Regions from separate parts of the Tumebacillus algifaecis genome, predicted to be linked through region 1. Evidence: a T-box and tRNA genes for the amino acid it is inferred to sense, from the RefSeq annotation. Region 1 holds a T-box; the other holds one or more tRNA genes.

Region 1 (3,367 bases):
ACGGTGCTCTTCTTGCAACTTCACTTCGCGTCCGAGCAGTGCTGCCACTTCATACGCGACACCACGGTAGTTGAGCAGGTCGGAACGGTTCGGGGTCAGCTCAAGTTCGAGCACCGTATCGTTCAGATACAGGTATTCGGTGATTTCGGTGCCGATCGGTGCGTCGGACGGCAGAAGATACAGACCTTCCGTTTGATCTTTCGGCAGGAGCTTCACATCCAGACCGATCTCTTTAGCTGAGCAGAGCATACCTTGCGATTCTACGCCGCGCAGTTTTGCCCTTTTGATTTTGAAATCGCCCGGCAGTTCAGCACCAATCACCGCGACCGGAACTTTTTGGCCTGGTGCCACATTCGGTGCACCGCAGACGATTTGCAGATGTTCGCCCGTGCCTGCATCGATCGTACACACGCGGAGCTTGTCGGCGTTTTCATGTTGGCGCGTCTCTAAGACGTGGCCGATGACGACACCTTTGACCCCAAGGTTGAGCGGGGTGAACTCTTCGACCGGAACGCCAGCGTCGGTGAGCAGTGCTCCCACCTGCTCCGGGGTAAGATCGTCAATTTCTACATATTCACGAAGCCATTGATAGCTGATTTTCATTGATTTTCCCTCCTGCTATACCCGAGACTTGAACTGCGACATCAGGCGCACATCGTTGGTATAGAAATGGCGGATGTCTTCGATGCCGTAGCGGCGCATTGCAATCCGCTCAACGCCCATGCCAAATGCAAATCCGGTAAACTCTTCCGGATCATACCCGGCCATCTCCAGCACGTTCGGGTGTACCATGCCTGCGCCCAAAATTTCGATCCAACCCGTTTGCTTACAGATGCGGCAACCTTCGCCCCCACAAGAGTAGCAAGTGACATCGACTTCGGTCGAAGGTTCGGTGAACGGGAAGTAAGAAGGACGCATGCGGATCGACACATCGCTGCCGAAAATCTGTTGGGTGAATGTGGTCAGGATGCCTTTCAGATCGCTCATGCGGATGTTGCGGTCCACGACGAGCCCTTCGATCTGCATGAACACATGAGAGTGTGTCGCGTCATCATCATCGCGACGGTACACGCGCCCTGGCGCGATGATGCGCACCGGCTGTGGCGACGTTTCCCCACGCTGCTTGGCAGCTTCGACGTTGGCGCGGAGGACGCGACCTTGCACCGGAGAGGTTTGGGTGCGCAACAACATGTCTTCCGAAATGTAGAAGGTGTCTTGCATATCGCGAGCCGGGTGGTTTTTCGGCACGTTGAGTGCGCCAAAGTTGTTGTAGTCCGTCTCCACTTCCGGGCCTTCTGCGATTTGGAAACCGAGGCCCAAGAAGATCTCTTCCGCCTCGCGGATCAGACGGTTGAGCGGATGTTCGCTGCCCAACGGAAGCGCGCGGCCTGGGAGCGTGACATCGATCGTCTCTTCGCGCAACCGCTTTTCACGTTCCGCGCGTCGGAGCGCCTCTTCTTTCGTTTCGAGCGCCTGTTCCAGCGCTTCACGAACTTCGTTGACCATCGCCCCGATGACCGGACGCTCTTCGGCGCTCAAGTCTTTCATCCCGCGCAAGGCGGCGGTCAGTTCACCTTTTTTCCCGAGGTAGGTCGCTTTCCAATCCCCGAGCTGTTGCAGCGTTGACTGCTCTTTCAGCTTTTCCAGCGCTTGTTCTTTCAGCATGACAAGCTGTTCTTTCATCGTGGTTCCCTCCTGCACTCGATTCCAAAAATAAAAAAGACCTTCATCCAACAAGGGACGAAAGGTCTTCGCGGTACCACCCTATTTGAGCATGGGAAAAACACTCCATGACTCCACTTCGTTGAAAGGTAACGGCAGACTGCTGCCGGCTCACCCTACGCAAGTTTAGAAAAACTGTTCAGGCAAGCAGCTACGGAGTGAACTTCGGCGGTCTGTGCTCGCGTGAGAATGCTTTCAGTCTATGACATTCTCTCCCTGAACGCTTCCAGAGTCGCTTACTCTCTCCATCATCGCTGTTTAGATTTAGATTGTGCTGTTAATTACATAGTATAGTACAGGAAAAAACGCTTTGCAACCAAAATGGTCTAATTTAGCCTCGTTCCACTCGATTGACGAACATCGCGTGATAGAAAATCTCAAACCCAGCGACGAGCAGACCGACAAACCAAGCGAACGTCCAAGACACGCTCATGCCGGAGAGAAAATAGTTTCCTGCATAGACGATCAGCGTGGCCATCAGCAAATCGACGGCAACGGCAACAATCGAATTGATGGCCCGCGGAATGATCAAATCGATGACATACCCTAGCACCGCGACGATCAAACCGAGGAGCAGCGCGTGCAGAAAATTCATCTTGCCCCAGAGCGGGAAAAACAGCGCGATAAAATACATCGCTACGATCGTCGAGCCCAATTTCACCACAAACGCCAGCAGATGTCGGTTCACTGCAAACACCCCCATAGACACAGTTTGTCCCCCACTGACCCAAACCATGCAAGCGGTGCTTAGACCTGCTTAGACCTGCTTAGACCTGCTTACCTGCTTACCTGCTTACCTGCTTACCTGCTTACCTGCTTACCTGCTTACCTGCTTACCTGCTTACCTGCTGACTGCTGACTGCTGACTGCCACATGCCACATGCCACATGCCACATGCCACTCGGCACTTCTCTGCACGTCTACACCACGTAAAAAGGCACCCCTTCGAGTGCCTAGCGCTTACTCTTACTTTGTGCGTTGACGAAGTGCCTCATAGAGCATGACAGACGACGCGATCGCCGCATTCAATGACTCTGCTTGTCCTGGCATTGGCAGAGCGATGCTGTGATCGACGAGGTCGGCGATACCAGCGCTCAGTCCGTGCGCTTCAGAACCGATGACCAGCGCCGTGCCGATCGTGAAGTCATGCTGGAAGACGGTCTTGTCGGCATCGGTCGTCGTGCCGACGACACGGACGCCTTGGCGTTTCATGGCCGGCAGAAACAACTCGAGGTCAACTTCGAACAGCGGAAGATGATACATCGAACCCATCGTCGAACGGACCACCTTTGGGTTGTACAAATCGACGCAGGTTTTGCCAAGAAACACGCCTGTCGCCCCGACCGCATCGGCCGTGCGAATCATCGTGCCGAGATTGCCCGGATCTTGAATGCCATCCAGAACCAAATACAGCGGGTCGGTCTTGTTTTCCAAAAAGTCGTGCGGATCGCCAATCGTTTGACGAAGCACCGCAATCACGCCTTGAGGAGTCTTCGTGTCCGACACATGCTCCATCACCTGCTCGGTCACTTCGTAAACCTGGATGTTCTGTGAAGCCACGCCGTTGACGATCTTGTCATAACGGCCCGACTGCAAATCCCCGCTTACCAAAATCGCTTCGATCGGCGCGCCGGACGCCAGCGCA
Region 2 (3,367 bases), 1.8 Mb from region 1:
ATTCGCATGAATAATTGAAAAGACCCGATCCAGTCAGGATCGGGTCTTTCATTTTCTAGTAAGTTCTCCGTTCTCCAAAGGACCGAACAGTCTAAACACCATGCCGCCACGATCACTGCGGTGGTGCTTCGAACTTGGCACCGTTCTTTTGTCTATGGACAACAAAAAAGACTCAGTTCTACGAACTGAGTCCTCATCTTTGCCTAGCGGCGTCTTACTCTCCCAGGACCCTGCGGTCCAAGTACCATCAGCTCTGTGGAGCTTAACTTCTGTGTTCGAGATGGGAACAGGTGTGACCTCCACGACATTACCACTAGACGATAGTGCTTAATAAAATGGTGGGCCCAAGAAGATTCGAACTTCCGACCTCACGATTATCAGTCGTGCGCTCTAGCCAACTGAGCTATGGGCCCTTAAAAATGGAGCGGAAGACGGGATTCGAACCCGCGACCCTCGCCTTGGCAAGGCGATGCTCTACCCCTGAGCCACTTCCGCATACAGGATGTATGCGTCCCGCGTTGCGACAGGACGTCGCGTTCTTAGCGGGGCTACCTCTGCCCCATGTTGCAACAGGACGTTGCGATCTTAGTGAGGCACCTTTGTCCAACGTTGCTTTTGTTGGACAAGTCATGAGAACTGGTGGAGATAAGCGGATTCGAACCGCTGACCCCCTGCTTGCAAGGCAGGTGCTCTACCAACTGAGCTATACCCCCGTAAAAATGGCGTGCCCAGAGAGATTCGAACTCCCGGCCTTTTGATTCGTAGTCAAACGCTCTATCCAGCTGAGCTATGGGCACATTTATGAGATTGTAATAGTGGTGAGCCATGAAGGACTCGAACCTTCGACCCACTGATTAAAAGTCAGTTGCTCTACCAACTGAGCTAATGGCTCACATACAGGATGTCCAACATCGCGCCAGGAGATCGCATAGTAAGTTGGGCAAATTTAAATGGCGGAGCTGACGGGATTCGAACCCGCGGTCTCCCGCGTGACAGGCGGGCATGTTAGGCCACTACACCACAGCTCCATGTGGTTGCGGGGACAGGACTTGAACCTGCGACCTTCGGGTTATGAGCCCGACGAGCTGCCAACTGCTCCACCCCGCGATATGATGTTTGGAAATGTCCACCTTGCGACAAGACGTCGCGAACAAAAGCCGACCTTCCTGTTTTAAAAATGGTGGAGGTTGACGGGATCGAACCGCCGACCCTCTGCTTGTAAGGCAGATGCTCTCCCAGCTGAGCTAAACCTCCACGTACAGGACGTACCGTGTCCAACGTTGCGACAGGACATCGCGCCCTTAGTTGGGCAACCTCTAAAGAAAATGGTGACTCGTACGGGATTCGAACCCGTGAATGCCGCCTTGAAAGGGCGGTGAGTTAAGCCGCTTCTCCAACGAGCCATGGCTGGGGAGGAAGGGATCGAACCTTCGCATGACGGAGTCAAAGTCCGTTGCCTTACCGCTTGGCGACTCCCCAATGTGTGGTAGCGGCGGAGGGACTTGAACCCCCGACCCACCGGGTATGAACCGATTGCTCTAGCCAACTGAGCTACACCGCCACATGGCGGAGAGAGGGGGATTCGAACCCCCGAGACGTTTTAGGCGCCTACACGATTTCCAATCGTGCTCCTTCGACCAAACTCGGACATCTCTCCAGAAGAAATATTGAAATGGTGGGCCCAAGAAGATTCGAACTTCCGACCTCACGATTATCAGTCGTGCGCTCTAGCCAACTGAGCTATGGGCCCTTAAAAATGGAGCGGAAGACGGGATTCGAACCCGCGACCCTCGCCTTGGCAAGGCGATGCTCTACCCCTGAGCCACTTCCGCATACAGGATGTATGCGTCCCACGTTGCGACAGGACGTCGCGTTCTTAGCGGGGCTACCTCTGTCCCGCGCTGCAACAGGACTATTTTTGAAAAATGGTGGCTCGGGACGGAATCGAACCGCCGACACGAGGATTTTCAGTCCTCTGCTCTACCGACTGAGCTACCGAGCCATATTGAGATGAAAAAAGTGGCGGAGCTGACGGGATTCGAACCCGCGGTCTCCCGCGTGACAGGCGGGCATGTTAGGCCACTACACCACAGCTCCATGTGGTTGCGGGGACAGGACTTGAACCTGCGACCTTCGGGTTATGAGCCCGACGAGCTGCCAACTGCTCCACCCCGCGATATGATGTTTGGAAATGTCCACCTTGCGACAAGACGTCGCGAACAAAAGCCGACCTTCCTGTTTTAAAAATGGTGGAGGTTGACGGGATCGAACCGCCGACCCTCTGCTTGTAAGGCAGATGCTCTCCCAGCTGAGCTAAACCTCCACGTACAGGACGTACCGTGTCCAACGTTGCGACAGGACGTCGCGCCCTTAGTTGGGCAACCTCTAAAGAAAATGGTGACTCGTACGGGATTCGAACCCGTGAATGCCGCCTTGAAAGGGCGGTGAGTTAAGCCGCTTCTCCAACGAGCCATACATGGCGTGCCCAGAGAGATTCGAACTCCCGGCCTTTTGATTCGTAGTCAAACGCTCTATCCAGCTGAGCTATGGGCACATTTATGAGATTGTAACAGTGGTGAGCCATGAAGGACTCGAACCTTCGACCCACTGATTAAAAGTCAGTTGCTCTACCAACTGAGCTAATGGCTCACTGGCGGAGGAAGAGGGATTCGAACCCCCGAGACGGTTACCCGCCTACTTGATTTCGAGTCAAGCTCCTTCGACCGAACTCGGACATTCCTCCGTGATACATCATGCGTTTCTTTCATTGTTTTGCTGTCGGCTCTCGCGGCGACAGGTATTAATATAACACGTTTCAATGCTTGTACTCAAAGCATTCCACACTCGAAATACAAGCAAATTGATTCATTACACAAGATCACCTCCCTCATTATCACTCAATCACTAAAATACCTCACGCAATCAAAAGGCGCGCTCGATCAACTCAGACTGCTAAACCATCCCTACATTCGCAGTCATGGCCCACACACTGCTCTGTTCACAATCAGGTATGACTTGCGATCTTTGATAGACAATAAAAAGAGACTCCTATTCAAGAGTCTCTTTCTTAGCTAGCGGTTGTTGCGGCGCAAGAACGCCGGAATGTCGAGGTTATCGACAGCAGCGTTGTTACCCGTACCAAACGACTTGATATCGGTCTTGTTCAATGCCGGCTTCGGCTGAGCTGGGCGTTCTTTGTGCTCAAATCCGGTCGCAATCACAGTGACTACGATTTCGTCTTTCAGATCTGGGTTGATCACCGCACCAAAAATCATGTTCACTTCCGGGTCGGCCGCCGAGGAAACGATATCGGCTGCTTCATTGACTTCAAACAGCGACAAATTGTTGCCCCCTGCGATATGCATCA

The links. A T-box is a leader RNA that pairs with one kind of tRNA and senses whether it is charged. The one in region 1 lies ahead of pheS (phenylalanine--tRNA ligase subunit alpha), so its partner is inferred to be a tRNA-Phe.
Region 2: it encodes a tRNA-Phe, which carries the amino acid that the T-box ahead of pheS (phenylalanine--tRNA ligase subunit alpha) is inferred to sense. The anticodon was not compared.

The regions. Positions count from the first base shown of each region.
Region 1 covers NZ_CP022657.1:1,310,790-1,314,156, reverse strand. The annotation lists gene pheT (phenylalanine--tRNA ligase subunit beta) at 1-603, opposite strand, end outside; gene pheS (phenylalanine--tRNA ligase subunit alpha) at 619-1,683, opposite strand; T-box leader at 1,734-1,983, opposite strand; gene CIG75_RS06010 (DUF2512 family protein) at 2,054-2,410, opposite strand; gene CIG75_RS06005 (TrmH family RNA methyltransferase) at 2,689-3,367, opposite strand, start outside.
Region 2 covers NZ_CP022657.1:3,146,453-3,149,819, forward strand. The annotation lists gene CIG75_RS13330 (NUDIX domain-containing protein) at 1-18, shown strand, start outside; rRNA gene rrf (5S ribosomal RNA) at 202-318, opposite strand; tRNA gene CIG75_RS13340 (tRNA-Ile) at 337-413, opposite strand; tRNA gene CIG75_RS13345 (tRNA-Gly) at 421-495, opposite strand; tRNA gene CIG75_RS13350 (tRNA-Ala) at 638-713, opposite strand; tRNA gene CIG75_RS13355 (tRNA-Arg) at 721-797, opposite strand; tRNA gene CIG75_RS13360 (tRNA-Lys) at 817-892, opposite strand; tRNA gene CIG75_RS13365 (tRNA-Asp) at 952-1,028, opposite strand; tRNA gene CIG75_RS13370 (tRNA-Met) at 1,032-1,107, opposite strand; tRNA gene CIG75_RS13375 (tRNA-Val) at 1,179-1,254, opposite strand; tRNA gene CIG75_RS13380 (tRNA-Glu) at 1,327-1,403, opposite strand; tRNA gene CIG75_RS13385 (tRNA-Gln) at 1,405-1,479, opposite strand; tRNA gene CIG75_RS13390 (tRNA-Met) at 1,485-1,561, opposite strand; tRNA gene CIG75_RS13395 (tRNA-Ser) at 1,565-1,657, opposite strand; tRNA gene CIG75_RS13400 (tRNA-Ile) at 1,674-1,750, opposite strand; tRNA gene CIG75_RS13405 (tRNA-Gly) at 1,758-1,832, opposite strand; tRNA gene CIG75_RS13410 (tRNA-Phe) at 1,927-2,002, opposite strand; tRNA gene CIG75_RS13415 (tRNA-Asp) at 2,021-2,097, opposite strand; tRNA gene CIG75_RS13420 (tRNA-Met) at 2,101-2,176, opposite strand; tRNA gene CIG75_RS13425 (tRNA-Val) at 2,248-2,323, opposite strand; tRNA gene CIG75_RS13430 (tRNA-Glu) at 2,396-2,472, opposite strand; tRNA gene CIG75_RS13435 (tRNA-Arg) at 2,478-2,554, opposite strand; tRNA gene CIG75_RS13440 (tRNA-Lys) at 2,574-2,649, opposite strand; tRNA gene CIG75_RS13445 (tRNA-Ser) at 2,652-2,743, opposite strand; gene ftsZ (cell division protein FtsZ) at 3,072-3,367, opposite strand, start outside.